Regions from separate parts of the Pseudomonas sp. AG1028 genome, predicted to be linked through region 3. Evidence: predicted binding sites of a transcription regulator. Region 3 holds the regulator's gene; each other region holds the start of a gene.
The links. Region 3 encodes sigma-54, which starts transcription at its own class of promoters, with help from an activator protein. Its sites were predicted from a motif close to ANTGGCATNNANNTTGCTNT; they were not measured.
Positions count from the first base shown of each region.

Region 1: glnA (glutamate--ammonia ligase) is a predicted target of sigma-54. The motif match lies at 3,896-3,915, and genes of this name have one in related genera.
Region 2: flgB (flagellar basal body rod protein FlgB) is a predicted target of sigma-54. The motif match lies at 2,292-2,311, and genes of this name have one in related genera.
Region 4: FB481_RS00375 (pilin) is a predicted target of sigma-54. The motif match lies at 4,976-4,995, and genes of this name have one in related genera.

Region 1 covers NZ_VIVP01000003.1:405,781-413,272, reverse strand. Annotated here, with positions in the region: gene typA (translational GTPase TypA) at 231-2,051, opposite strand; gene thiI (tRNA uracil 4-sulfurtransferase ThiI) at 2,224-3,678, opposite strand; gene glnA (glutamate--ammonia ligase) at 4,009-5,415, shown strand; gene FB481_RS07115 (DUF4124 domain-containing protein) at 5,643-6,173, shown strand; gene FB481_RS07110 (DUF4124 domain-containing protein) at 6,179-6,805, shown strand; gene glnL (nitrogen regulation protein NR(II)) at 7,363-7,492, shown strand, end outside.
Region 2 covers NZ_VIVP01000002.1:209,440-216,931, forward strand. Annotated here, with positions in the region: gene flgA (flagellar basal body P-ring formation chaperone FlgA) at 1-147, opposite strand, end outside; gene FB481_RS03960 (chemotaxis protein CheV) at 227-1,150, shown strand; gene cheR (protein-glutamate O-methyltransferase CheR) at 1,255-2,082, shown strand; gene flgB (flagellar basal body rod protein FlgB) at 2,359-2,769, shown strand; gene flgC (flagellar basal body rod protein FlgC) at 2,781-3,224, shown strand; gene flgD (flagellar hook assembly protein FlgD) at 3,239-3,910, shown strand; gene FB481_RS03985 (flagellar hook protein FlgE) at 3,953-5,434, shown strand; gene flgF (flagellar basal-body rod protein FlgF) at 5,625-6,365, shown strand; gene flgG (flagellar basal-body rod protein FlgG) at 6,411-7,196, shown strand; gene flgH (flagellar basal body L-ring protein FlgH) at 7,258-7,492, shown strand, end outside.
Region 3 covers NZ_VIVP01000001.1:199,876-207,367, reverse strand. Annotated here, with positions in the region: gene FB481_RS00890 (ABC transporter ATP-binding protein) at 1-384, opposite strand, end outside; gene FB481_RS00885 (KpsF/GutQ family sugar-phosphate isomerase) at 627-1,601, shown strand; gene FB481_RS00880 (HAD family hydrolase) at 1,601-2,122, shown strand; gene lptC (LPS export ABC transporter periplasmic protein LptC) at 2,132-2,701, shown strand; gene lptA (lipopolysaccharide transport periplasmic protein LptA) at 2,688-3,236, shown strand; gene lptB (LPS export ABC transporter ATP-binding protein) at 3,239-3,964, shown strand; gene FB481_RS00860 (RNA polymerase factor sigma-54) at 4,127-5,635, shown strand; gene hpf (ribosome hibernation-promoting factor, HPF/YfiA family) at 5,724-6,032, shown strand; gene ptsN (PTS IIA-like nitrogen regulatory protein PtsN) at 6,048-6,512, shown strand; gene rapZ (RNase adapter RapZ) at 6,529-7,386, shown strand; gene FB481_RS00840 (HPr family phosphocarrier protein) at 7,399-7,492, shown strand, end outside.
Region 4 covers NZ_VIVP01000001.1:77,252-84,743, reverse strand. Annotated here, with positions in the region: gene FB481_RS00385 (membrane-bound PQQ-dependent dehydrogenase, glucose/quinate/shikimate family) at 1-2,262, opposite strand, end outside; gene FB481_RS00380 (PglL family O-oligosaccharyltransferase) at 2,713-4,365, opposite strand; gene FB481_RS00375 (pilin) at 4,421-4,891, opposite strand; gene pilB (type IV-A pilus assembly ATPase PilB) at 5,152-6,852, shown strand; gene FB481_RS00365 (type II secretion system F family protein) at 6,855-7,492, shown strand, end outside.

The DNA.
Region 1 (7,492 bases), on a different contig from region 3:
GCTGCGCGCACCGCTTGGATGATGCAGTCGATCACAAATGTGGCAGACGAACATCAAGCCGAACCCGGCGGCTCGCCTGCGCATCGGCACAGACAACACAGAAGCGGATTGTTCCTGGCAGCCGGCAAAAAATGCTCGATTTTGGCGACTCTGCCTGCATTGCCAGCACCCACAAAAAAGCCCCCGCCGGTTCACACCGGCGGGGGCTTGTTCAGTCAGCTAGAACGGGATCAGTTCTTGGCTTTCTTGGCAGCGCGGGTGCGCTCGCCTTCGTCGAGGATCTTCTTGCGCAGACGGATCGACTTCGGCGTCACTTCGCACAGCTCGTCGTCCTGGATGAATTCCAGAGCCTGCTCCAGGGTGAAGCGAACCGGCGGCACCAGGGCGATGGTTTCGTCCTTGCCCGAAGCACGCATGTTGTCGAGCTTCTTGCCCTTGGTTGGGTTGACGCCCAGGTCGTTGTCGCGGCTGTTCAGGCCGATGATCTGACCGTTGTAGACTTCCTGGCCGTGCTCGACGAACAGCTTGCCGCGCGCCTGCAGGGTTTCCAGGGAGTAGGTCAGCGCCTTGCCGGTATCGATCGACACCAGTACGCCGTTCTGGCGGCCGGACATGTGGCCCGACTTCATCACGTCGTAACGGTCGAAGATAGAGGTCAGGATGCCTGCACCGTTGGTCAGGGTCAGGAAGGCGTTACGGAAGCCGATCAGACCACGAGCCGGGATGTTGTATTCCAGGCGTACGCGACCTTTGCCGTCCGGCACCATGTTGCTCAGGTCGCCTTTACGCAGACCCATTTCTTCCATGACCTTGCCCTGGGATTCTTCCGGGATGTCGATGGTGACGTTCTCGTACGGCTCGTGCTTGGCGCCGTCGACTTCACGGATGATCACTTCCGGACGGCCAACGCCCATCTCGAAGCCTTCGCGACGCATGTTCTCGATCAGTACCGACAGGTGCAGCTCACCGCGGCCGGAGACCTTGAACTTGTCGGCCGAGTCGCCTTCTTCGACGCGCAGGGCCACGTTGTACAGCAGTTCCTTGTCCAGACGCTCCTTGATGTTGCGGCTGGTGACGAACTTGCCTTCCTTGCCGCAGAACGGCGAATCGTTGACCTGGAAGGTCATGGAAACGGTCGGCTCGTCGACGGTCAGCGGCTTCATGGCCTCGACGTTGTTCTGGTCGCACAGGGTGTCGGAGATGAACAGCTCGTCCATGCCGCTGACGCAGACGATGTCGCCGGCAGTGGCTTCTTCGACGTCAACGCGGTGCAGACCGTGGTGGCCCATCAGCTTGAGGATACGGCCGTTACGTTTCTTGCCTTCGGTGTCGATGGCAGTGACCGGGGTGTTCGGCTTGACGCGACCACGGGCGATACGGCCAACACCGATGATGCCCAGGAAGCTGTTGTAGTCCAGTGCCGAAATCTGCATCTGGAACGGACCGTCGACGTCGACGTTCGGCGCAGGAACGTGGTCAACGATGGCCTGGTACAGCGGAGTCAGGTCTTCGGCCATGTCGGTGTGGTCAAGACCGGCGATGCCGTTCAGGGCGCTGGCGTAGACGACCTGGAAGTCCAGCTGCTCTTCGGTGGCACCGAGGTTGTCGAATAGGTCGAAGATCTGGTCCATGACCCAGTCAGGACGCGCGCCCGGACGGTCGATCTTGTTGATCACAACGATCGGACGCAGGCCGGCTTCGAAGGCCTTCTTGGTCACGAAACGGGTTTGCGGCATCGGGCCGTCCTGGGCGTCGACGACCAGCAGTACGGAGTCGACCATCGACATCACGCGTTCTACTTCACCGCCGAAGTCGGCGTGGCCGGGGGTGTCGACGATGTTGATGCGGTAGTCGTTCCACTTGATGGCGGTGTTCTTGGCCAGAATGGTGATGCCGCGCTCTTTTTCCTGGTCGTTGCTGTCCATCACGCGCTCGTCGTTGAGCTCGCTGCGCTCCAGGGTGCCGGACTGACGCAGCAGGGCGTCGACCAGGGTGGTCTTGCCATGGTCAACGTGGGCGATGATGGCGATATTGCGTAGATTCTCGATCACAGTAGTGGTCTCGTAGGTTGGGTCGGGCTACCCGGCAGTTGCTTCAAGGGCCCAACGCGAAAAATCGGGATTAAGGGTAAAGGCAGTCTGTTAAGGCTGTGTGGCGGCAAACTCGCCACCAATCGGGTCGGGAGGGCGATGGCGGATGCTGCCGCCATTGAGCCCGGGCGTCTTATGCCGGACGATAAACGCGCACATTGGCATGCCCCTCGCTCAGCAGGTGATGGGCATGCAGGCGGCTCATGACGCCCCTGTCGCAATAAAGGAGGTACTGGCGGTTCTCGTCCAGCTCCTTGAAACGGTTGTTGATGGCGTAGAACGGCAACGCCTGGACTTCCACGCCCTCGATTTCCAGCGGCTCATCTTCGGCCTGGTCGGGGTGGCGAATATCGATCACCACGTGGCCGGGCAGCGCCTCGGCGACTTCCTCGACCTGCACGTCCTGGCCCAGCTCTTCGATCACCCGATCGATGGCGATCAGGCGCGCACGCTCGAGGGCGCGCTCGAGCACCGCCATGTCGAACTGTTCTTCTTCATGGACGACGCGATGGGGCTTGGCCTTGGTGGTCGGGTTCACCGAAATCACGCCGCAATACTCGGGCATGTGACGGGCGAACTCGGCCGTGCCGATGGCTTCGGCGGTGTCGATGATGTCCTGCTTGTGGCTGGCGATCAGCGGGCGCAGCACCAGCTTGTCGGTGACCGAGTCGATCACCGAGAGGTTCGGCAGGGTCTGGCTGGACACCTGGCTGATTGCCTCGCCGGTCACCAGAGCATCGATCTGCAGACGCTCGGCCAGGCGGCTGGCGGCGCGCAGCATCATGCGCTTGAGGGTGACGCCCATGTAGCTGTTGTCGACCTTGCCGAGAATCTCGCCGAGCACTTCCTCGAACGGCACGCTGATGAACAGCACGCGCTGGCTGCTGCCGTACTTCTTCCACAGGTAGTGAGCGACTTCCATCACGCCCAGCTCGTGGGCGCGGCCGCCGAGGTTGAAGAAGCAGAAGTGGCTCATCAAGCCACGGCGCATGATCTGGTAGGCCGCCACGGTGGAGTCGAAGCCGCCGCTCATCAGCACCAGGGTCTGCTCCAGCGAGCCCAGGGGGTAGCCACCCAGGCCCGGGTGCTGGTGATGAATGACGTACAGGCGCTCGTTGCGGATCTCGATGCGTACTTCGACCTCGGGTTTCTTCAGGTCGATACCGGCAGCGCCGCACTGCTGGCGCAGCTGGCTGCCGACGTAGCGCTCCACATCTATAGAGGAGAACGAATGGCGGCCACCGCGCTTGCAGCGCACCGAGAAGATCTTGCCGGCCAGTTGCTCGCCGTAATGGAGCTTGCACTTGGCGACGATATCGTCGAAGTCGCCCAGCGGATATTCGTCGATCTGCAGGAAGTGCACGATGCCTGGCACGCAGCTCAGGCGCTCGACGATCTCCTGCTGGACCTTGGGCTCGGCCACCTCGGTTTTCACTTCCAGATTGTCCCAGACACCGGTGACCTGCAGCTGCGGGTCGAGATCACGCAACACCACGCGGATGTTCTTGGCCAGCTGCCGAATGAAGTTCTTGCGAACCGGCGGGCTCTTGATGGTGATTTCCGGGAAGACTTTGACGATCAGTTTCATGGGAGCAAATGTCGGGGGCCAGGGCCTGAAAAACAGGGGCGCGGATTATAAAGGAAATTGCTCAACCTTTGATCAAAAATCCGCAAACAATCTGACGCCGCACCAAGATCGAACACAATGCCAATAAATTGCACCATTGAGGTGCTTAAGTGGTTCGTTTTGTAGCGCCACTAGCTGCTACAGCGCTGTGTTTCGGGGCATGCGTCCATCACGGGGCACTGGCATGCATATTGCTCCCTTGTGAGGCAGGGTGTCCTGGCCGACTATCGGGCCCGGCGTCACGAACTCAAAGAAGGGTCAACGAACGACCCTATCCACCTGGAGGACAACATGTCTAAGGCTGTTCAACTGATCAAAGAACACGACGTGAAGTGGGTAGACCTGCGCTTCACCGATACCAAAGGTAAGCAGCACCACGTGACCATGCCGGCCCGTGACGCCCTGGACGAAGACTTCTTCGAACACGGCAAGATGTTCGACGGCTCCTCCATCCACGGCTGGAAAGGCATCGAAGCCTCCGACATGATCCTGATGCCGGTTGACGATACCGCCGTACTGGATCCGTTCACCGAAGAGCCGACCCTGATCCTGGTCTGCGACATCATCGAGCCGAGCACCATGCAAGGCTATGACCGCGATCCACGCTCCATCGCCAAGCGCGCCGAAGAATTCCTCAAAGGCACCGGCCTGGGCGACACCGTATTCGTGGGCCCGGAGCCCGAGTTCTTCATCTTCGACGAAGTGAAGTTCAAGTCCGACATCTCCGGCTCGATGTTCAAGATCTACTCCGAGCAAGGCTCCTGGATGACCGACCAGGACGTGGAAGGCGGCAACAAAGGCCACCGTCCAGCCGTCAAGGGCGGTTACTTCCCGGTTCCGCCGTGCGACCACGACCACGAAATCCGTACTGCCATGTGTAATGCCATGGAAGAAATGGGCCTGGTCGTCGAAGTGCACCACCACGAAGTGGCCACCGCCGGCCAGAACGAAATCGGTGTGAAGTTCAACACCCTGGTCGCCAAGGCTGACGAAGTTCAGACCCTGAAGTACTGCGTACACAACGTGGCCGATGCCTACGGTAAAACCGCGACCTTCATGCCCAAGCCCCTGTACGGCGACAACGGTTCGGGTATGCACGTCCACATGTCGATCTCCAAAGACGGCAAGAACACTTTCGCAGGCGAAGGCTATGCCGGTCTGTCCGAGACCGCTCTGTACTTCATCGGCGGCATCATCAAGCACGGTAAGGCCCTGAACGGCTTCACCAACCCGTCGACCAACTCCTACAAGCGCCTGGTTCCGGGCTTCGAAGCGCCGGTCATGCTGGCCTACTCGGCTCGCAACCGTTCCGCTTCGATCCGTATCCCGTACGTGTCGAGCCCGAAAGCCCGCCGTATCGAAGCGCGCTTCCCGGATCCGGCTGCCAACCCGTACCTGGCCTTCGCTGCATTGCTGATGGCCGGTATCGACGGTATCCAGAACAAGATCCACCCTGGCGACGCAGCGGACAAGAACCTGTACGACCTGCCGCCGGAAGAAGGCAAGCTGATCCCGCAGGTTTGCGGCAGCCTGAAAGAAGCCTTGGAAGAGCTGGACAAGGGCCGCGCGTTCCTGACCAAGGGCGGCGTGTTCTCCGACGATTTCATCGATGCTTACATCGAGCTGAAATCGGAAGAAGAAATCAAGGTACGCACCTTCGTACACCCGCTGGAATACGACCTTTACTACAGCGTCTAAGCCAGCCACGCTGCCTGGCGGCGTAACGAAAACCTCCCCGGTTCTGCCGGGGAGGTTTTTTTATGCCCGCCACCTGCGAAACGTGGCAGGCGAGAGTGAAAATGGCCCCAGTCCTTTTTTATGCCCGGCTATTTTTCAGCGCCAGTGCAAATCCTTGGAGCCGCGCGCTTGCCAGCACGCGATGGCGGTGCAAGGCTATCGCCATCACCCGACAGGAGAACGGCCCGATGCGCCGCACGCTCACTTGCCTGCTGCTGATCCTGGCCCTGCCGGTCAGCGCACAGATCTACAAGTACACTGACGCCAACGGCAACACGGTGTTCACCAACCAGCCGCCGGAAGGTACCAAGGCCGAAAGCGTCGAGCTCAAGCCGATCAACACCAGCACCTCGGCGGAAGCGCCCACTACAACCAACAGCGAACCGCGCCTGAGCGAACTGCCGCAAAATCCCTACCAGATTCTCGAACTGCGCGACCTGCCCAGCGAGGAAGCGCTGCGCGCCAACAATGGCACCTTTTCCGTGGGTGTGACCATCGAGCCGCGCCTGGGTCCCGGCCATAGCCTGCGCCTGCTTCTCGACGGCAAACCTTATGGCCAGCCTAGCAACGTGCCGCGCCTGCAACTGACTGAAGTGGACCGCGGCGAGCACAGCATTGCCGTGGCCGTGATGCAGGGCGAGCGGATCGTTCAGCAGAGCGAGACGCGCACCTTCACGGTGCAGCGGGTCAGCACCAACAGCCAGGGCCGGGGTAACTGAAGGCCATGCGCGCGCTGCTTTTCGCCCTGTTACTGGTCGCCCTGCCGAGCTTCGCCCAGGTCTACACCTACGTGGATGCCGAGGGTAACCGGGTGTTCACCGACAGCCCGCGCGATGGCAACGCCAAACAGGTGCAGATGGCGCCGTCCAACCGCATCGAGCAGCCAACCCGGCGCCTGTCACCCCCTCCCGCTCCTGCCGCCCCCGCCGGACCGATCCTCAGCTACGAGCTGCTGCGCATCACCATCCCGCAGCCTGACGCGACCATCAACGACAACGCCGGCAACCTGATCGTCACCGCCAATGCCGAGCCAGCCCTGTACCCGGGCCACCGCTATCGCCTGCTGCTCGATGGCCAGCCCTACGGCGAAGCTGGGCGCAGCCCGGTGTTCCCCTTGCAGAATATCGACCGCGGCACCCACCAGATTGCCGTGGAGATCATCACCGAGGGCGGCATCATCGTCGAACGCACGCCAAGCCAGCCCTTCCACATGAAGCGCGTGTCCCTGGCCCAGAAGCGCAAGGTTCGCCCCTGCGAAAAGGACGATTACGGCGTGCGCCCCGAGTGCCCGATCGAGGACAAGCCCAAGGAAGAGGACAAAGGCATCATCGGCATCCTGCCGTTCCTTTAACTTTCGGCTCGACTTCAGCGCTGTGCCTGCAGAGTGGCGGGCGGCGATCCGCTGTAGCTCCGAGCTCTTTGCCTGCCTTGATAAAGAACTCGAGGCTAAAGCCTCTCTCACAAAGCTCCGCGCCTGTCGTCCGCTTCTGCCTTGTAGCAGCCTCTTCCATCTCGCCTAAAAGATTGTGAGCAGACTCCGGGCCTATCCGCGAGATATTTGCTCACACTCAGCTCGCACCATTAAGGTGCGCACTGGCGCACCGATTTCTATACTCGTCCCAAATTGGCACACGCCTACCAGCCTCACTGCGCCGAAAAGAGGCCAATTACGGGAGTTTTCTGCTGCCTGCGCTTCTTTGCAGGGCTTTGGTTTGCTTCTTGCATTTTCTCCCGCACTGCCGCGAGCCAGGGCGATTCGCTCTCACTCGCCGGCCCTTCTGCCCTACCGCACGAGGAACGACTTTTGGCTGGCCCACCCCTGCAACGAGACTTGCCACGCTGCGCCACGTTGCCAGACAACGACATGGCCGTGCTCCAAGCAAGCTGCACGCTGGCGGGCGCAGAGCGATGATCATCAACGACTCGCTGCATCGCCTGCTGCTCGACAATCTGACCACAGCGACGCTGCTGCTCAACGCCGACCTGCGCCTGGAATACATGAACCCCGCCGCGGAGATGCTTCTGGCGGTCAGCGGCC
Region 2 (7,492 bases), on a different contig from region 3:
CTGGGTCTCGCCGATAAGCTGATCGGGCAGGGTGACGGAGGCAGTTGTCAGCGTGCTATAGCCGAGCGCCAGCAAAGCAGGTAAAACTGCCAGGCAGCGAAGGCTTTTGGCCATCGCGCGTCGGATAATTGTCATTCGTACATTCATGTCTGGTTCGTAGCAAGGCGCGTGCCGCCTGCTACGCTAACCAAATCTGATGTGTTACTGGAATCTTGGGAGCCCGTACATGGCCGGTGTGATGGATTCGGTCAACCAGCGAACTCAGCTGGTTGGGCAAAATCGTCTGGAACTGCTGTTGTTTCGTCTCGACGGCCCTCAGCTGTACGGGATCAACGTCTTCAAGGTGAAGGAGGTGTTGCAATGTCCGAAACTCACCATTATGCCCAAGTCGAGCCACGTGGTTCGCGGCGTGGCCAACATTCGCGGTGGCACGATTCCGATCTTGGATCTGTCTATCGCCACTGGCAAGCGCCCGCTCGCTGACCTCAATGGCAGCTTCGTGATCATCACTGAGTACAACACCAAGGTGCAGGGCTTCCTGGTCCGCTCGGTGGAGCGCATCGTCAATATGAACTGGGAAGAGATCCATCCGCCACCCAAGGGTACTGGGCGTGATCATTATCTGACAGCCGTTACCCGGCTGGATGAGAAACTGGTCGAGATCATTGATGTCGAGAAGATTCTTGCCGAGGTGGCGCCGACCTCCGAGGTTATTTCGGCTGGGGTGATCGATGTCGAAGTGCAGACCAAGGCTGTCAGCCAGCACGTGCTGATCGTCGATGATTCCTCGGTGGCCCGTAAGCAGGTGATGCGCTGCCTGCAGACGGTCGGCGTGGAGGTCACGGCGCTGAACGATGGCCGTCAGGCGCTCGATTACCTGCAGGCCATGGTCGCTGAGGGCAAGTCGCCCGAGCAGGAATTGCTGATGATCATTTCCGATATTGAGATGCCGGAAATGGATGGTTATACCCTGACGGCAGCGATTCGTGCTGATGCACGCATGCAGAAGCTGCACATTCTGCTGCATACTTCGCTGTCCGGCGTATTCAACCAGGCAATGGTGAAGAAAGTAGGGGCCAATGACTTCCTGGCAAAATTCCGTCCGGATGATCTGGCCTCACGAGTCGTGGATCGCATCAAGGCCGGCTGATCGTGGCAGCGTTAAAAAAGCTGGCAGATTTTGCCAGCTAACTCGCCTAGCGCTTCTCGGAGCGCTCGGCGCAATCAATGGAATAGATGGGCGAGGCCTCACGAGTGTCTTCAGGTAATTTGGATTTCGAGCAATTCCGGATCTTTCTGGAAAAGGCCTGTGGCATCGTGCTTGGCAGCAACAAGCAATACCTGGTTTCCAGTCGGCTGAATAAGTTGATGGAGACCAACGGCATCAAGACATTAGGTGAGCTGGTGCAGCGCATGCAAAGTCAGCCGCGCAGTGGTTTGCGCGAGCAGGTGGTCGATGCGATGACGACCAATGAAACACTGTGGTTTCGTGACACCTATCCCTTCGAGGTGCTGAAGAATCGCGTATTGCCTGAGTTGATCAAGGCTTATCCGGGGCAGCGCCTGCGTATCTGGTCAGCCGCCTGCTCCTCGGGGCAGGAGCCTTACTCGCTGTCGATGAGTATTGATGAGTTCGAGCGCAGCAATGTTGGCCAGCTCAAGGCCGGGATTCAGATCGTCGCGACCGATCTGTCGCCCACCATGCTGAACAACTGCAAGTCGGGCGAGTATGACAGCCTTGCCATGGGGCGCGGGCTTGCTCAGGAGCGGCTACAACGCTATTTCGATCCTAAAGGGCCGGGGCGCTGGGTGGTCAAACCGGCCATTAAGAGCCGTGTGGAGTTCCGCCCGCTGAACCTGCTCGACAGTTACGCCAGTCTTGGCAAGTTCGATATCGTGTTCTGCCGCAACGTGCTGATCTACTTCTCGGCGGAAGTGAAGAAGGACATCCTCACGCGCATCCACGCCATGCTCAAGCCAGGTGGATACTTGTTCCTTGGAGCCTCGGAGGCGCTTAACGGGTTGCCCGAGAAATACCAGATGGTTCAGTGCAGTCCTGGGATCATCTACAAAGCCAAGTGATCAAAGGTTTTTTAGAAAGAACGGGAGGCCATGGCCTCCCGTTTTGTTTTATGGCTGACAGCCTTCTGTCACCACCGCGTCAGAAAAGCGGCAATCCAGCGTTCAGATTGCCGTTCCTACTTTGCCTAGCGGCGGAAAAGCTTTGCCGCTCGTGCACCTCGAATGCCCTGCTTTTCAGTGATCTAACTGATTTATAAGTAAAAAAATAAATTGGCACGTGCTTTGCTGTTAACTCTGCAGACAAACAGGCTAGCCGTTACGGCAAAGGTCCCTGAGATGAGCATCAGTTTCGATAGTGCACTTGGTATTCACGAGAAGGCGCTGGGTTTTCGCGCGCAGCGTGCCGAAGTGCTGGCTAATAACATGGCCAACGCCGACACCCCCAACTACAAGGCGCGTGACCTGGATTTCGCGTCGGTGCTGGCTCAGCAAGCTGCAAAGAGCAGTGGTAGTGGCAACACGGGCTTGAGAACCACCAATAGCCGCCATATCGCAGCAGAAGGCGTGCCAATGGGCGACGCTTCGCTAGCATACCGTACGCCAACCGCGCCTTCGATCGATCAGAACACTGTGGATGCGCAGGTCGAGCAGGCCAATTACGCCGAGAACGCGGTGGCCTTCCAAACCAGTTTCACGCTGCTCAACAGCAAATTCAAAGGGCTCGTCAGCGCCCTGCGTGGTGAATAAAGGAGCCTGATATGTCCCTCACCAGTGTTTTCAATATCGCCGGAACCGGTATGAGTGCCCAGAGCACTCGCCTCAATACCATCTCCAGCAACATTGCCAACGCCGAGACCGTCTCCTCGAGCGTCGATCAGACCTATCGCGCGCGCCATCCGGTGTTCGCCACCGTGTTCCAGAATGCCCAGGGCGGCAATAACGGCTCGCTGTTTGCCGATCAGGACAACTCGGGCGCCGGCGTTCAGGTGCTGGGGATCGTCGAGGATCAGAGCAGTCTGATGCCGCGTTATGAGCCCAATCACCCGGCAGCGGACGAGAAGGGTTACGTCTATTACCCCAACGTCAACGTGGTCGAGGAAATGGCGGACATGATTTCCGCCAGTCGTGCCTTTCAGACCAACGTGGAAATGATGAATACCGCCAAGCAGATGATGCAGCGCGTATTGACCTTGGGCCAGTGAGCCAGGAGTGAGCGATGAGCACCGTTGATGGCGTCGGCTCCAGTTCCGTACTGGACAAGTATCAGGTCAAGCAGGACAGCACGCAGAACAAGGAGCTGGGCAAGGACCAGTTTCTCAACCTGCTGGTGGCGCAGCTTAACAATCAGAACCCGCTGGAGCCTCAGGGCAATGGCGAGTTCATCGCGCAGCTGGCGCAGTTCAGTACCGTGGAGGGGGTTGAAAAGCTCAACTCGAGCATGGAAACCATCCTCTCGGGCTACCAGTCCTCGCAGGCGCTGCAGGCTTCTTCATTGGTTGGGCGCAAGGTCATCGTGCCGGTCGATAAGGCGGTGGTCGATACCAGTGAAAGCTTCAAGGCCAGTGCCGTACTACCGACCAGCAGCAGCAACGTATACGTCAACGTTTACGACAGTGCCGGTGCGGTGGTCAGTCGTATCAATCTCGGCGAACAGCAGGCCGGCAACGTCAGTTTCATCTGGGATGGTAAGGATTCAAGCGGCAACGTCATGAAACCGGGAACTTACAAGTTCGAGGCTCAGGCCACTTACGGCAATGAGACCAAAGGGCTTTACACCTTGCTGCCGGCCAACGTCGACAGCGTCACCTTGGGCGGCAATGAGTTGATGCTCAACCTGGCGGGTATCGGCAATGTGCCGTTGTCGCAGGTGCAGGTCATTGGTCAGTAATTAACAGGCTTTAGCTGCCGAGCTTCGGCAAGGAGAATTTTCATGTCGTTCAATATCGGTCTTAGCGGCCTGCGTGCTGCAACCAGTGACCTCAACGTGACAGGTAACAACATCGCCAACGCCGGTACGGCTGGCTTCAAGCAGTCGCGTGCCGAGTTCGCTGACTTGTACGCTTCGTCGATGCTTAGCAGCGGCTCCAATCCGATTGGTAGTGGCGTGCTGCTCAGTGATGTGTCCCAGCTGTTCAGTCAGGGCAATATCAATTACACACAGAACTCGCTGGATCTGGCCATCAACGGCAGCGGCTTTTTCCGTACCAGCAATAATGGCGATATCAGTTACACCCGTGCCGGCTATTTTGGCACTGACCGTGAAGGTTTTATCGTCAACAACTTTGGGCACAACCTGCAGGGTTACAGTGTGGATGCCAATGGCAACCTGCAGAATGGCATCATCAGCAACCTGAAAGTGGAAACGGCCAGTCAGGCGCCGCGTTCGACCAGTACCATCACTCAGCCCTTCAACCTGAACTCCACTGAAGCTGTGCCGGTATTACGTCAGAGCGCCTACGATACGGCCTATCAGACTGCCTTTAATGGCGTGCTTTTGCCCGGTAACCCTAATCCGACTCCTGCTGAAATTGCGGCAGCTACTGCGGCGGCTACTCCTGCGGAGCTCGCAGCTGCGAATGCGGCAGGCGCAACGGCAGGCACAACTGCGGCGAATGCTTCGTTCAATCCGGCCGATCCGACCAGCTACAACCGTTCTACCTCGGTCAATATCTTTGATGCTCAGGGTAATGCGCACTCCTTTACTCAGTATTTTGTGAAGACTGGGGCGAATAACTGGGATGTGAAGATCTTGGTCGACGGGCGTAATCCGTTGGATCCGACCAGCACTCAGGCGCTATCGGCTGGGGTGACGTTCGATTCGTCCGGTAAAATGCAGACCATTGATCCGGCTAACTTGAGCGCTGGGCTGACGGTTGCTCCTGATGGTTCTATCAATATGAATGGCTGGGTGCCCGCTGCACCGACCAACGCTGAAGGTACGACCTGGGCGCCTAATGGGTCTGCCGCCAGTGCTGCGATCAAATTCGATTTCCGCGGCTCTACCCAGTTCAACAGTACCTTCTCGGTCGCCAAGGTGGTGCAGGATGGGTACAGCACGGGCGAACTGGCTGGCTTGCAGATAGATGAAACCGGTCAGCTCTTCGCGCGCTATACCAATGGCCAAACCAAGATTCAGGGGCAACTGGTTCTGGCTAACTTTGCCAACATGCAGGGTTTGACGCCGGTAGGTAAAACGGCCTGGGTACAGTCTTCTGAATCGGGCGAGCCGGTAATAGGAACGCCGAAAAGCGGTACTTTGGGCAGCCTGCAATCAGGCGCTCTGGAAGACTCCAACGTCGAACTGTCCGATCAGCTGGTCAACCTGATCGTGGCGCAGCGCAACTACCAGGCCAACGCCAAGACCATCGAAACCGAAAGTGCGATCACGCAGACCATCATCAATCTGCGTTAAGCGTCAGGGAGTCGTTGCCGGAAACGGCAACCACTCGCCGAGCGACAAATTACAGGCTCCTTCGGGAGCCTTTTTATTTTATTAATTCCTTTAAATTCAATTACTTATAAATTTTATTGAGTTGTGGCATGTGTATTGCTTTTGAGGTGTGGTCAGAGTCGCGGGCGCGTCGCCCACCTCGGAGGAAAACATGGACAAGATGCTGTACGTCTCCATGACTGGTGCCCACAACAACAGCTTGGCCCAGCGTGCCCACGCCAACAATCTGGCAAACATCTCCACAACTGGATTCCGTCGTGATTTCGAGCAGGCCCGTTCGATGCAGATTTTCGGTGAGAGTCAGCCATCGCGCGTATTCGCCATGAGCGAGAGGCCGGGAACCGACTTTACACCGGGTTCGTTGCAGGAGACCGGGCGAGATCTGGATGTGGCCATCGGCGGCAAGGGCTGGTTGGCCGTGCAGGCGCCTGACGGTAGCGAAGCCTATGTGCGTACGGCCAGCCTGAATGTCGATGCCCAGGGCATGCTGCGCACCGGCAATGGCATGCCGGTGATGGGCAATGCCGGGCCGATTGCCGTGCCGCCGGAGCAGAAGATCGAGATTGGCCAGGACGGGACCATCAGTATTCGTGCGCTCGGCGAGGCGCCGCGGGTACTCGCCGAGGTCGATCGGCTGCGACTCGTCAATCCGGATCTCAAGCAGATGCAGAAGGGCACTGACGGCATGATCCGCTTCACTGGCCCGCAGCCGCCGGTAGCTGATGCCACGGTGCAGATTACCTCGGGTTTTCTCGAGTCCAGCAACGTCAATGCGGTCGAGGAGATGACGTCGATCCTGGCGCTGTCCCGGCAGTTCGAGCTGTCCGTCAAGATGATGCGCACTGCAGAAGATAATGACACCGCCATGGCGCGCGTCTTGCAGATGAGCTGATAACCAATACGCGGTGCCATGAATCCGGCACCCGAGGAGAACACTATGCTTCCGTCACTGTGGGTCGCTAAGACCGGCCTGTCAGCTCAGGACATGAACCTGACGACCATTTCCAACAACCTGGCCAACGTGTCCACCACGGGCTTCAAGCGCGATCGCGCCGAGTTCGAAGATCTGCTGTATCAGATCCGCCGTCAGCCCGGTGGTCAGTCGAGCCAGGACAGCCAATTGCCCTCCGGTCTGCAGCTCGGTACCGGCGTGCGTATCAATGGCACCCAGAAAATCTTCACTGCCGGCAGCCTGCAAACCACCGAGCAGCCGATGGATATGGCCGTTAATGGTCGTGGCTTTTTCCAGGTGTTGATGCCCGATGGCACGGTGTCCTACACCCGTGATGGCAGCTTCCACCTCAATGCCAACGGTCAAGTGGTCACCTCCCAGGGGTTCGCCCTGGAACCGGCCATCGTGCTGCCGCCGGAAGTACGTACCTTCACTGTGGGGGAGGACGGTACCGCATCGGTCACCACTACCGGCAACCCGCAGCCGCAGATCGTCGGCAACATCCAGATCGCCGACTTCATCAACCCGGCGGGTCTGGAAGCCATCGGCAACAACCTGTTCATGGAAACCGCCTCCAGCGGTGCGCCGCAGGTTGGCACGCCCGGCCTCAACGGCCTGGGTACCACCCTGCAGAACACACTGGAGAACTCCAACGTCAGCGTGGTCGAGGAGATGGTCAACATGATTACCACTCAGCGCGCCTACGAGATGAACTCCAAGGTCATCTCCACCGCTGACCAGATGCTGGGCTTCATTTCTCAGAACCTTTAAGACCCCGAGGTAGGGCATAAGCCCTTCCCCTGATACGCCTGAACGCTGTGAGGTAGTGGTTATGAACCGCTTGGTGTGTGTGTTTTCGATTCTCGGCAGCGTAGTGCTGAGTGGCTGTGTGGCACCCGCTGCGCGGCCAAATGATCCCTACTACGCACCCGTTCTGCCGCGTACGCCGCTTCCGGCTGCGCAGAACAACGGCTCAATCTTCCAGTCCGGGTTCGAGAGCAACCTGTATGGCGATCGCAAGGCCTTTCGCGTGGGTGATGTGATTACCATCACCCTCAACGAGCGCA
Region 3 (7,492 bases):
CTTCATCAGAACAATGTCACGAATCATTTCTTCAGGCAGCTGGGTGTGCACACGCAGCGGAAACGCCACGTTCTCGAATACGTCGAGGTCTGTGAACAGCGCGCCGCTCTGGAACAGCACGCCCATCTGCTTGCGCATGTCGAACAGCTCGCTGCGCGACAGGTCGGGCAGGTTCAGGCCATTGACCCGAATCTCGCCGGCGCTGGGACGCAGCTCAGCGGCGATGAGGCGCAGCAGCGTGGTCTTGCCACAGCCGGACGGCCCCATGATCCCGGTGACCTTACCCCGCGGGATACAGATATCGACGTTCTTGAAGATGTGTCGCTCGCCGCGCTGAAAACTTACGTTCTTAAGCTCGACCGCGTACTGATTTTCCGCGCTCATCGGAACTCCATTGCGTACTGCCTTCCTAATCAGACGCCCGGGATCGGGACAAGGGCACTCCGTTCGCCCTCTCAAAACGGCTGCGGACTATAGCACTTGCCCATTTGGCCGCCAAAGCCGGGCAGTGCCGGTGTTCAGGGTTGTGACAGCTTTGCCATTTATAGGTTGGCGCATGAATGATGAGTCGCCAGGGCTTTCCCGCTATAATCCCCGTCTTTTTCGTCGAGCAGTCCAAGCCGAGCATGAACCAGACCCGCGACCTGATTGATTCCGCACAGCGCACCATTCGTCTCGAGATCGAGGCGGTTAAGGAGCTGCTGCCTCGTATCGACGCCAATTTCGTCCAGGCCTGCGAGCTGATTCTGGCCAGCAAGGGGCGCGTGGTCGTAGTGGGTATGGGCAAGTCCGGACATATCGGCAACAAGATCGCTGCAACCCTGGCGAGCACAGGCACCACCGCCTTTTTCGTGCATCCGGCCGAGGCCAGCCACGGCGACATGGGCATGATCACCCGTGACGACGTGGTGCTGGCGCTCTCCAATTCGGGCTCCACCGCAGAAATCGTCACCCTGCTGCCGCTGATCAAGCGCCTAGGCATCACCCTGATCAGCATGACTGGCAACCCCGAGTCGCCGCTGTCCAAGGCCGCCGAAGTCAACCTCGATACCCGCGTCGCCAAGGAAGCCTGCCCGCTTAACCTGGCGCCAACTTCCTCGACCACTGCCGCCTTGGTACTGGGCGACGCCCTGGCCATCGCCCTACTCGAAGCCCGCGGTTTCACCGCCGAAGACTTCGCCTTCTCGCACCCGGGTGGTGCCCTGGGCCGCCGCCTGTTGCTCAAGGTCGAGAACGTCATGCATGCCGGCGACAGCCTGCCTCAGGTCAAGCGCGGCACCAGCCTGCGCGATGCACTGCTGGAAATGACCCAGAAGGGCCTGGGCATGACCGCCGTACTGGAAGGCGATGGCCGCCTGGCCGGCATCTTCACCGACGGCGATCTGCGTCGCGCGCTGGATAAAGGTATCGACGTACGCGATGCGCGCATCGACGACGTCATGACCCCCCACGGCAAGACCGCCCGCGCCGACATGCTTGCCGCCGAGGCCCTGAAGATCATGGAAGACAACAAGATCAGCGCGCTGGTGGTGATCGACGCCAAGGGCTTTCCGATCGGCGCCTTCAACCTGGGCGACCTGCTGCGCGCGGGGGTCATGTGATGAGCGATCTACTGAAACGCACTCAGGCGATCAAACTTGCGGTCTTCGATGTCGACGGTGTGCTGACCGACGGCAAACTGTACTTTCTCGTCGATGGCAGCGAATTCAAGACATTCAATACGCTCGATGGCCAGGGCATCAAGATGCTCATCAACTCCGGCGTGCGCACCGCCATCATCACCGGCCGCAAGACCCCGGTAGTGGAACGCCGCGCCCAGAACCTCGGCATCCAGCACCTGTATCAGGGTCGCGAGGACAAGCTCGACGTGCTCGACGAGCTGCTCGCCGAACTGGGCCTGAGCTACGAGCAGGTCGCCTACTTGGGCGATGATCTGCCGGACCTGCCAGTGATTCGCCGCGTCGGCCTGGGTATGGCTGTGGCCAACGCCAACGAATTCGTTCGTGAGCATGCCCACGGCGTAACAAGCGCACGAGGCGGTGAAGGCGCTGCCCGTGAATTCTGTGAACTGATCATGCGCGGACAGGGCACGCTCGACGCCGCCCAGTCTGCCTACCTCTAGGGCCTGACAATGCTGCGCAAACTCCTCACTCCCGTTCTGCTGACCTTCGGCGCCCTGCTGGTGGTCGCGGCCGGCTATTGGAACATCAACCCGGACAGCTTTTCCGGTACACCGCAACACACCGGGCCAGAAAACCCGATCGACTTTTATGCGCTCAATGCGCGCAGCATTCAGTACCTGCCTGACGGTCGGGTGCAGAACGACATGACCAGCGAAAAGCTCGAGCACGTGCAGAGCACCGACACCACCCTGCTGACCGAGCCGCGCATGAACCTGTTTCGCGGCACCGACCTGCCGTGGAAGGTGCGCAGCGCCCGTGGCGAAGTCGGCCCTGACGGCAACGAAGTCGAGCTGATCGATCAGGTACGCGTCGAGCGCACGGACGAAAAGGGCCGCCCCACTATACTCACCACCAGCCGCCTGACCGTATTCCCACAGAAGGAATATGCGCAGACCCAGCAAGCCGTTAGAATCGACGCGGCCAATGGGGTGACCACGGCACAAGGAATGAAAGCGTACTTGAATGACGGCAGGATGATCCTGCAGTCCAACGTAAGAGGCCAGCATGAGGTTCGTTAAAACCCTCCCCCTACTTCTCAGCCTCGGCGCCACGCTTGGAAGCGTAAGCGCCTGGGCTCTGCCGAGTGACCGCGATCAGCCGATCCGCGTGCAGGCCGACAGCGCTGAACTGGACGACAAACAAGGCGTCGCGGTGTACCGCGGCGACGTGGTCATCACCCAGGGCACCATGAAGATCACCGGCGATACGGTGACCATCACCCAGAATGCCCAGGGCGATGTCGACGTGTTCACCTCGGTGGGCAAACCGGCCTATTACGAGCAGAAGCCGGCGGTCGACAAGCAGATCGTTAAGGCATACGGCCTGACCATCCAGTACTTCGCGGCCAATGAGCGCATCGTGCTGATCGACCAGGCCAAGGTCGTACAGGAAGGCAACACCTTTGAAGGCGAGAAGATCGTCTATGACACGCGCCGTCAGATCGTCAACGCTGGTCGCGCCACCGGCACCAACGTGTCGAGCCCGCGCCCACGCATCGACATGGTGATTCAGCCGCAGAAAAAGGCAGCCCCGGCTGCCGAGCAGGGCCAATAACCATGGCAACTTTGAAAGCCCAGCACCTGGCCAAGAGCTACAAGGGTCGCCAGGTTGTGCGCGACGTCAGTCTGAGCATCGACAGCGGCCAGATCGTCGGTCTGCTCGGTCCTAACGGCGCCGGCAAGACCACCTGCTTCTACATGATCGTCGGCCTGGTTCAGGCAGATCAGGGCCGCGTACTGATCGACGATCTGGACGTCAGCCATCAGCCGATGCACGGCCGCGCGCGCGCAGGGATCGGCTACCTGCCCCAGGAAGCCTCGATCTTTCGCAAACTCAGCGTCGCCGACAACATCATGGCGATCCTGGAAACCCGCAAGGACCTGAACCGCGAGCAGCGGTTGCAGGAGCTCGAAGGCCTGCTGCAGGAATTCCACATCACCCACATTCGCGACAACCTGGGCATGAGCCTCTCCGGCGGTGAACGTCGCCGGGTGGAAATCGCTCGCGCCCTGGCCACCTCGCCAAAATTCATCCTGCTGGACGAACCCTTCGCTGGCGTAGATCCGATTTCCGTCGGTGACATCAAGCAGATCATTCACCACCTCAAGGCCAAAGGCATTGGCGTGCTGATCACCGATCACAACGTGCGCGAAACCCTGGACATTTGCGAAACCGCCTACATCGTCAATGATGGTCAACTGATCGCCGAAGGCGATTCAGAGGCGATTCTCGCCAACCAGGTAGTCAAGGAAGTCTATCTGGGCCACGAATTCCGCCTCTAGCGGACAGCTCCTCATGATCCTTTGCAAAGGCCCGTTACCCTGGCGGCAACGAAATGGTAACAGGGCTAGGCAAAGCGCTCGGACTCAGGCATATAATTTGCTTCCTAGTGGCGCTTCGTCGCCCTGTCGTGGATTACGTACAGACGCCGGATAAGGTCTGCAATGAAACCATCGCTAGTCCTGAAAATGGGCCAGCAGCTGACGATGACACCGCAGCTGCAACAAGCCATTCGCCTGCTCCAACTGTCGACCCTGGACCTGCAACAGGAAATCCAGGAGGCGCTGGAATCCAACCCGATGCTGGAGCGTCAGGAAGAAGGCGAAGACTTCGACAATTCCGACCCGATGGCCGATGGCGCCGAAAGCGCCACCGCGACTGCTGCTCAGGAAGAAACCTTTCAGGAGCCGAGCTTCCAGGAAGCCCCACAAACCGTCGACAACCTGGAAGACGGCGAATGGGGCGAGCGCATTCCCAACGAGCTGCCGGTCGACACGGCGTGGGAAGACATCTATCAGACCAGCGCCAGCAGTCTGCCCAGCAACGACGATGATGAATGGGACTTCACTACCCGTACGTCCTCAGGTGAGAGCCTGCAGAGCCACATGCTCTGGCAACTCAACCTCGCGCCCATGTCCGACAAGGACCGCCTGATCGCCGTCACGATCATCGACTGCATCAACGACCAAGGCTACCTGGAAGAAACTCTCGAGGAAATCGTCGACTCCTTCGATCCGGAGCTGGACGTCGAGCTGGATGAAGTCGAAGCCGTGCTGCGCCGCATCCAGCAGTTCGAGCCCTCGGGAATCGGTGCGCGGGATCTGCGCGAATGCCTGCTCCTGCAACTGCGCCAGCTGCCTGCCTCCACGCCCTGGCTCAAGGAAGCACAGCGCCTGACCAGTGATTACCTGGATCTGCTCGGCAACCGTGACTACAGCCAGCTGATGCGCCGCATGAAGCTCAAGGAAGATGAGCTGCGCCCGGTCATTGAGCTGATCCAAAGCCTCAACCCCCGCCCAGGCTCGCAGATCGAATCCAGCGAGCCGGAATACGTGGTGCCGGACGTGATCGTGCGCAAGCACAACGACCGCTGGCTGGTCGAGCTCAATCAGGAAGCCATGCCACGCCTGCGCGTCAACGCCCAGTACGCCGGCTTCGTGAAGCGCGCCGACTCCAGTGCCGACAACACCTTCATGCGCAATCAGTTGCAGGAAGCACGTTGGTTCATCAAGAGTCTGCAGAGCCGCAACGAAACCCTAATGAAGGTCGCCACGCAGATCGTCGAACACCAGCGCGGTTTCCTCGACTACGGCGACGAAGCAATGAAGCCTCTCGTGCTGCACGACATCGCCGAGGCGGTGGGCATGCACGAGTCGACCATCTCCCGCGTCACCACCCAGAAATACATGCATACCCCGCGTGGCATTTACGAGCTGAAATACTTCTTCTCCAGCCACGTCAGCACCTCCGAAGGCGGCGAATGTTCGTCGACCGCGATCCGCGCGATCATCAAAAAACTGGTCGCAGCGGAAAATGCGAAAAAGCCATTGAGCGACAGCAAGATCGCTGGTTTACTGGAAGCACAGGGCATTCAAGTGGCGCGCCGCACAGTCGCCAAGTACCGTGAATCGCTCGGTATAGCGCCTTCGAGCGAACGCAAGCGACTGATGTAAGGGAGCCCTTGTAGCGAAAGCGACGCCCCAGTGTTCCTGCGGTGGGTTCGATACCCGCCACTCACACACGGCAACAAGGAGAAGCGGTATGCAAGTCAACATCAGTGGACACCAGCTGGATGTGACAGACGCACTACGCAGCTACATCGAAGAGAAGCTCGAGCGCCTCGAGCGGCACTTCGACAAGATCACCAATGTGCAGGTCATCCTGGAGGTCGAGAAACTCAAGCAGAAAGTCGAAGCCACCTTGCACATCGCAGGAGGCGAAGTGGTGGCCAATGCCGAGCACGACGACATGTACGCAGCCATCGATCTACTCACCGACAAACTCGATCGCCAACTTATCAAGCACAAGGAAAAACAGCTCGATCGCCAGCAGGGCGCAATGGCCCGCTGAGTTCGTCCTTCTCCTATGATCCGACTTGAAACCATCCTGACCCCCGGCCGTTCCCTGGTGAACGTGCCGGGCGGCAGCAAGAAGCGTGTCCTCGAACAGATAGCCAGCGTAATCGCGCGTGACCTGCCCGATCTCGACGGCCAGATCATCTATGAAAGCCTGATTGCCCGCGAGAAGCTTGGCTCCACCGGCTTCGGCAATGGCATCGCCATTCCCCACTGCCGCCTGCCCGGTTGCAGTACGCCGATTAGCGCGCTGCTCAAGCTGAGCACTGCCGTCGACTTCGATGCCATCGACGGCGCCCCTGTCGACCTGCTCTTCGTGCTGCTGGTACCCGAAGCGGCCACCGACGAGCACCTCGAGCTGCTGCGCCAGATCGCCAGCATGTTCGACCGCGAGGATGTCCGCGAACGGCTTCGCCAGGCTCAAGACAGCGAATCCCTATACCAGACCGTCGTCGACGTCCAGAACGGCCAATAGCCTGCGAGGGTGAGCCATGCGCCTGATCATCGTCAGTGGTCGCTCCGGTTCGGGCAAGAGCACGGCGCTCGACGTGCTCGAAGACAACGGTTTCTATTGCATCGACAACCTGCCGGCCGGCCTGCTACCCGAGCTGGCAGAACGCGCACTGCCCCATTCCGAACTTCTGCATCCGCAAGTGGCCGTGTCCATCGATGCGCGCAACCTGCCCAGCCAGCTCAGGCGCTTCTCCGAACTGCTAGACGAGGTCCGCTCACGCAATATCCAGTGCGACGTGCTGTACCTCGACGCCAGCGAAGAAACCCTGCTCAAGCGTTTCTCAGAGACGCGTCGCCGGCACCCGCTGACCAATGACCAGCGCTCGCTGGCCGAGGCCATGGTGGCCGAGGTCAAGCTGCTCAGCCCGATCATCGACCGGGCCGACCTGAAGATCGACACCACGCACCTGAATCTCTACCAGCTCCGCGATACGCTCAAGCTGCGCCTGCTCAACCAGTCGGAGCCTGGCACCGCGTATCTGATCGAGTCGTTCGGCTTCAAGCGCGGTATGCCGGTGGATGCCGATCTGGTGTTCGACGTGCGCTGCCTGCCAAACCCCTACTGGAAACCCGAGCTGCGTGACTTCACCGGCCTGGAGCAGCCCGTGGAGGAATACTTGTCGGCCCAGGCGGACGTCGAGGAGATGTACCAGGACATCTACACCTACCTGCACAAATGGCTACCGCGCTTCGCCGCCAGCAATCGCTCCTACGTGACGGTAGGTATCGGCTGCACGGGTGGCCATCACCGCTCCGTCTATCTGGCCAATCGCCTGGGCCAGGCCCTCAAGCCGCTGCTGAAGAACGTTCAGATTCGCCACCGCGACCTCAGTTAAGGAATTGCCGCGATGCCCGCCCGTGAAATCACCATCATCAACAAGCTCGGCCTGCACGCCCGGGCAGCTGCCAAGTTCGTCGGCGTCGCGGGGCGCTTTCCGTGCC
Region 4 (7,492 bases), 120 kb from region 3:
CGGCAGACGGCCTTTCCACAGCTCCTTGCCGGTCTTCAGGTCATAGGCGCGCAGGTAGTAGTCCAGCGTACCGCTCATGAAGGCCACACCACCGGCGGTGACGATCGGCCCGCCAAGTGCTGGGGTACCGACCGGGAACGGCAGGCCCAGCGGCGCGCTGTCGCGACTGGTACCGTTCTTGTGCATCCACACCTTTTTCATGGTGCGCAGATCGACGGCCGTCACGTAACCCCAAGGCGGCGACTGGCATGGCAGGCCGAGCACCGACAGGAAGGGCTGCAAGCGCACCATATAAGGTGCCCCAAGGTTCGGTTGCAGGCCGGTTTCGCCACCGCCCATCTGCTCGTCGGGGTCGACCTCGCTGCGCTTGACCATCTGCGAGATGAACGCCAGATAGTTGGGCGCGCCGAACAGCAACTGGCGGTTCGGATCCACAGCCACCGATGGCCAGTTGAACACCCCGACGTTGCCTGGATAGATCAACGAGCCGCCCTGCGACGGCGGTGTGAAATCGCCCTCGTAGCGCAGCTTGCGGAACTGGATGCGGCAGAGCATCTGGTCGATCGGCGTACCGCCCCACATGTCGCGCTCGCGAAGCGGTTCCTGCGGTGCATACGTCAGGGCCGAGGCAGGCTGGGTAGCGGCGGTGGTGTCACCGTAGTCGGTGCCTTGCGGCACCGGCATCTCGTTGACCGGCACGATGGGCTCGCCGGTGCGCCGGTCGAGCACATAGAGATCACCGCGCTTGGTCGCCTGGATAATGGCCGGCACCTTGCCCTGGGCGCTGTCGATATCCACTAGGGTCGGCTGCGATGGCAGGTCGCGGTCCCAGAGATCGTGGTGCACGGTCTTGAACTCCCAGCGCACTTTGCCGGTGGAAAGGTCCAGCGCAACCAGGGTGGCGGTGAAGCGTTCGGCCAACTCGTTACGTGGGATCGACCACTGATCCGGGGTCTGGTTACCCATCGGTAAATACACCAGCCCCAGCGCCTCGTCGGCGGTGGGAATCGTCCACACGTTGGGCGTGCTGCGCACATAGGTGTCGCCCGGTGCCAGCGGCTCGGTGGCGTCGGGATTGCCCGGATCGAAATTCCACACCAGCTCGCCGGTCTTCACGTCATAGGCGCGAATCACGCCGCCGGGTGAGTCCACCGAACCGTTATCAGTGATCGAACCGCCCTGGATCACCAGCTTGCTGGTCACCACGGGCGGAGATGTCGGCAGAAAGACGCCTAGTGCGCCCTCACCCAGCCCGGCCTTGAGATCCACCGTGCCGGCATCGCCGAAGTCTTCGCACGGCTGACCGTCCTCGACATCCAGCGCCATCAGAGTGCCGTCGTTGGTCGGCAGGAACAGGCGTTTTTCACAACGTGCGGCGGGCTGGTTGGGCTGCTCGGCTACATCGGCGGTGGCCGCAGCAGCGGTGCCATCGTGATAGGCCAGGCCACGGCAGGTCATATGCTGGTAGTACTCGGCATCGCGATTGATGCTCGGGTCGAACCGCCAGCGCTCTTCGCCCGTGTCCGCATCCAGCGCGATGGCCACGCTGTGGGGCGTGCAGATAAAAAGGGTGTTGCCAACCTTCAGCGGCGTGACCTGATTGGTCAGCTCATGGGGATCGCCCTCCCCCGGCAAATCCCCCGTATGAAACTCCCAGGCTTTCTCCAGCTTGCCGGCATTCTCAGGGGTGATCAGATCAGCGCTCGAGTAACGATCACTCTGCTTCGAACCACCATAAGCCGGCCACTCACTCGGCGAGCGCTGGGCAAGGCCACCAGCCGCCCCACCCTGCATCTGTGCGTCACTGAATTCGCCGTCGATGGAGTGGTAATCCTGGGTCAGCGAATAACCGGCCATCGCCGCACCAGCCAAGAGGCCTAGGCCCAGAACGCCGGTGGCGCCGTCACGCCAGAGGCCGTTACGCCCGACATGCCGATTGACGAACGGCAGGAACAGCCAGAGACCAAGGATGCACCACAGGTCGATTCGCGGTGCCATTTGCCACCAGTCGAAGCGGACTTCGTAGAGGGTCCAGGCGAGTGTGCCTAGAAGGAGCAGGCCGTAGAGGCCAATCGCGATTCGCCGCTGCGCAAACAGCAGGCCTGCAACGATAAGCAGGCCAATGCCTGCCACAAGGTAGTACCAGGAACCGCCCAGCGCCGCGAGATAACCGCCCCCGCCGGCAATAACCAGCCCAAGCAGGAGCATCGCCAGCGCGGTCAGGGTAATGCGTAGGGGCCGACGGCCGTCTTCCATAGTCATGCGGGAACTCTCCACCCAATGCATTCACGGCCAGCCAAAGCGAAGCCTTTTGAAACATCTATTCGGCAATGCTCAGTGGAAAAGGGGGGAGGGCTTTTGGTTCAGGTTTTTTCCCAAATGGGTTGGCAAGGCTTGGTTGCTGCAGTTGATGCGGCAGAGTCGAAGTAATCGATTGATTGCCCCTCGCCACTTATCCGAGTGGGCCGCCATACCGCATGCAAAAAATCTTAGGCCGTATTAGCCGAAGGCGTAATTCGCCGGAAATCCTTAATGCCGCCGATCCCAGAAAGTAAAACGCCCCGCACTAGGCGGGGCGTTCAGTACGGCGACAGATACAAAAGATGCGAGGTAAAAGAATGATTACGGGCTTCGCCACTCACTACGCCTTCGGCTAATCCTAGCCTCAGCTATGGGGATCCGGACACATGTAGTTCGGCGTACCTCGATACATCAGTGGATATACTGCAATTGCGGATAGCGCTTACCCATCAGCTCTATAGATTGCAGAGCTTCCATGTAGTGCTCCTCGCCATGCAGCGCACGAAGAATTGATAGCTGTTCACGTGCCTCATCAGTATGCCCATTAAGCCCCAAGGCAAGCGAATAACGGAATAAGCTTGGAGGATAGGGGTAGCGATGTGCCACTTTACGCATCCATATTAAATCCTCTTCACTCATTCCTGGCTCAGCAGGGGTTCGCACAAATCTAATAAATTCTCTTAGCTGAGTGAATAACTGAACTGGAGGGGCGATATGATTTGATTGTACGCTTCCTATTTTCGCTGTCTCGAAACGCATCAACCGATGCTCCTCCTCAACAACGCGATATTCACTCCAAGCCCAAAACAGCAGCATCGCAAGCACACACACAATGCCGTATTGAAAAGACGATGGAACCTTAATCGTCTTAACAACAGAATCTTCCGAAACTGCCACACCTAACAACAGCCCAACAGGCAATAGCAAGAAGGCATACTCCAGCGGATATTCGAGCATACCATGAAGTATTACAACGGAGGCCGCCATAACTGAGCATAGGCTTTCGATAGAACGTGAGCGCCTCAAAACTTGAAATAACCAGCCACCTAAAAACAGGATAACTGCACTACCGACTACCGGGCCATTCCACAGCAAAATATCCAGCAAGATGTTGTGACTATGCTCCGTCATCAGGGATACGGGGTAGGCTTGCGAAATATGTGCCTGGGCCACACTCACTTGGTTCCAACCATAGCCCCATAGAGGTCCATTAAGCACAGCGTGTAGAAGCTGCCACCACAAATCGAGACGCTCTAGCGACTGCATCCGCTCATAGGGGTTAGCACTTGACAGCAATAGCGTGCTAGAAATCGTGGGCAGCAACACAACCATGCAAGCATATAACCCAACCATGCTAGCAAACCCAAATCTTGTTAAACGAAAATCCCGCCGGTACTTGAATACCCAGTAAAGCAACATCACAGGAAAAACCAGCCACGGGGTACGCGACTGGGTTAACGCCACACCAAAGAGCAATACAAGAACAAGCATCCAAAATATAATATGCGAGAACCTATGTTTTTCGTAAAAATATACAACACCGAACAAGCCCATAACTAGCAATGTAGCCAAATTATTGGGCTGCCCCATATTTGCGAAGGGTCTCCCGCCTGGAGGCATATCAGCTGTCCACAAGCTGCCCGAAAGCAATAACCACTGCCTAGCAGCTATCCAAATCGATAGTACAGCTGCCAGAATCAGGAAGATAAAAAAGCGAGAAATGAATTCTTCTCTCAAGCCCTTCCTATCTGAAAGGCCGCTTGAAAAAGAAAGCGAGAACAAAAAGAACAACAAGTATGCTGAAGCCAAAAATGCATCACCCCAGAAAAATATTGTCCCTAGCCACCACTGAAAAACTGGCAAAAAAGCAAAAAAAACAAGAATTAAAATTCGCCAATCCAGCCGAATCGAAATGGGAAACAATATCCACAAAAGCAAGACTGCCGAAACAGCTGAAAAATCCTGATAAGCTGTATTGAATGGTGGAACATGGTTCGGCAGCAACCATGAAATAAGTAGAAGAAAAAAAGGTATTACTCGCGGCGTTCTAATCAAATCATGCATACGTTGACCATAAAAAAGCCCCGCCAAGGCGGGGCTCTATAATCTAAACCATTCGTTAACCGCGGCAAGAGCCTGGCAGGTATTTAGCAGGAATAGTCGTACCATTAGCACTGCTACCACAGATCCAACGATTGATCGCACCACCAGCTGTAGGTGCAGTAACCGCGGTTGCCGAAGAAGATGGGATCAGGGTCAAGACTTTGCCATCAACGTCAGAGTTGATGCCTGTACCAACGGTTACGTCTACCCGACCAGCGTTGGTGGTTTCAACTTTTGCTACATACTTTGATGTAGCGCTTGCACTCTCACAACCCCAGTTTCCTGCGGTAGGGAGTGTAGTGCTCGACTGGACGGCCTCAGTAATGGTAGTGCGGCAAGCAGAAGCTGCAAGAACTACTTCAGACACTTTAGCTCGGGCTGTGTAATCTTGATATGCAGGCAGAGCAACCGCCGCCAAAATACCAATAATGGCAACTACGATCATCAATTCGATAAGGGTGAAACCCTTTTGCATTTGAGCTTTCATGTAACTCTCCAGTCATTAAGTGTCAGGCAGACAAGCCTGGCGATGACACTGCAGAAGCCGTGCCAACTTTCGATCCCCGGCCTCTGACCACAATTACTGCCAACGCACTCACATAATCACCACTCCTGGCGAAGCCATCGCCTTCGCGCCAAACACATTGATGCGCACCTTGTGACACTTTCCGTCACCTTGACATCGCCAATTTGGCAGCCCCAGGCATCTACGCTATAACGCACCCATCCATTGATACCGAGGTGCCCATGAGCGAGAACATTCCCCTTTCCGGCTTGGCCAAGCAGGTGGTGCTGGCCGAGCTGCTGGACGAGAAGGCCGCTCAACAGGCGCAGGTTCAAGCCAAACGCAACAAGCTCTCTCTTGTTCACTACCTGGCTCAGAACAAGCTGGTCAAAAGCCGCGCATTGGCTGAACTGACGGCGGATCAGTTCGGCATCGCCTATTTCGATCTGAGCGCCCTGGACAAGGAAAGCCAGCCGAAAGACTTGGTTAGCGAAAAGCTCGTACGTCAGCACCGCGCTCTACCGTTGTGGCGCCGTGGCAACAAACTGTTCGTGGGGATCTCAGACCCCTCTAACCACCAAGTCGTCACTGATATTCAGTTCAGCACCGGCCTTTCTACCGAAGCACTGCTGGTCGAGGATGACAAGCTGGGCGACGCCATCGATAAGTTTTTCGATACCGGCCATAGCGGCCTGGAGGACTTGGGCGATGTGGATCTGGACGGTTTGGAAACCGAGACTGTCGACGACGACAAGAAGCCGGAGGGCGGCCAGGATGCCGATGACGCTCCGGTGGTGCGCTTCGTCAACAAGATGCTGCTCGACGCCATCAAGGGCGGCTCTTCGGATCTGCACTTCGAGCCCTACGAGCGCACCTACCGCGTGCGTTTCCGTACCGACGGCATCCTGCACGAGACAGCTCGCCCGCCGATCCAGCTAGCACCACGCATCTCTGCACGCCTCAAGGTCATGGCCGGTCTAGACATTTCCGAGCGACGCAAGCCGCAGGACGGCCGCATCAAGATGAAGATTTCCAAGAGCAAATCCATCGATTTCCGCGTCAATACCTTGCCAACGCTGTGGGGCGAGAAAATCGTGATGCGGATTCTCGATTCTTCCAGCGCGCAAATGGGTATCGACGCCTTGGGTTACGAGGAAGACCAGAAGGAACTGTACCTCAACGCCCTCAAGCAGCCGCAAGGCATGATTCTGGTGACCGGCCCGACCGGTTCCGGCAAGACGGTATCCCTGTATACCGGCCTCAATATTCTCAACACGCCGGATGTGAATATCTCCACGGCCGAAGACCCGGTGGAGATCAACCTCGAAGGCATCAATCAGGTCAACGTAAACCCCAAGCAGGGAATGGACTTTACCCAGGCGTTGCGCGCCTTCCTACGTCAGGATCCGGATATCATCATGGTTGGCGAGATTCGTGACCTGGATACCGCTTCCATCGCCATCAAGGCCGCGCAGACCGGCCATATGGTGATGTCGACCCTGCATACCAACAGCGCAGCGGAAACTCTCACCCGCCTGCGTAATATGGGTGTGCCCTCCTTCAACATCGCCACCTCGGTCAACCTGATCATCGCTCAACGCCTGGCGCGCAAGCTGTGTTCGTCCTGCAAAAAGGAAGTCGATATCCCGCGCGAAGCATTGCTGGAGGAAGGTTTTCCGGAGGACAAGATCGGCAGCTTCAAGATCTACGGCCCGGTTGGCTGCGAAAACTGCAAGAACGGCTATAAAGGTCGTGTCGGTATTTATGAAGTGGTTAAAAACACGCCGAGCCTGCAGCGGATTATCATGGAGGAAGGCAACTCCATCGATATTGCCGCGCAAATGCGCAAAGACGGCTTTAACGACCTGCGCACTTCGGCCCTTGTGAAGGCCATGCAAGGCGTGACCAGCCTTGAAGAAGTCAACCGCGTGACCAAGGATTAACCATGGCAGCAGCAGCAAAAGCGCCCAAGACCAGCACCTTTGTCTGGGAAGGCAAGGATCGCAAGGGCAGCATCGTCAAGGGCGAGCTCAACGGTCAGAATCCCGCACTGGTCAAGGCGCAGTTGCGCAAACAAGGCATCAACCCGACCAAGGTGCGCAAGAAAGGTATGAGCCTGGGCGGCACCGGCAAGAAGATCAAACCGCTTGATATCGCCCTGTTCGCCCGCCAGATGGCGACCATGATGAAGGCCGGCGTGCCACTGCTGCAGTCGTTCGACATCATTGCCGACGGCGTGGAAAAGCCCAGCATGCGCAAGCTGGTAGATGAGCTGAAGCAGCATGTGGCGGCAGGTAACAGCTTTGCTGCCGCGCTGCGTACCAAACCTCAGTATTTTGACGACCTGTTCTGCAACCTGGTTGACGCCGGTGAGCAATCCGGTGCACTGGAGAGCCTCCTTGACCGAGTGGCTACCTATAAAGAAAAAACCGAGGCGCTCAAAGCCAAGATCAAGAAAGCCATGAACTATCCGATTGCCGTCATCGCAGTCGCGATCATCGTTTCGTGCATTTTGCTTATCAAGGTGGTGCCTCAGTTCAAAGAGGTTTTTTCAAGTTTCGGTGCTGAACTGCCGGCTTTTAC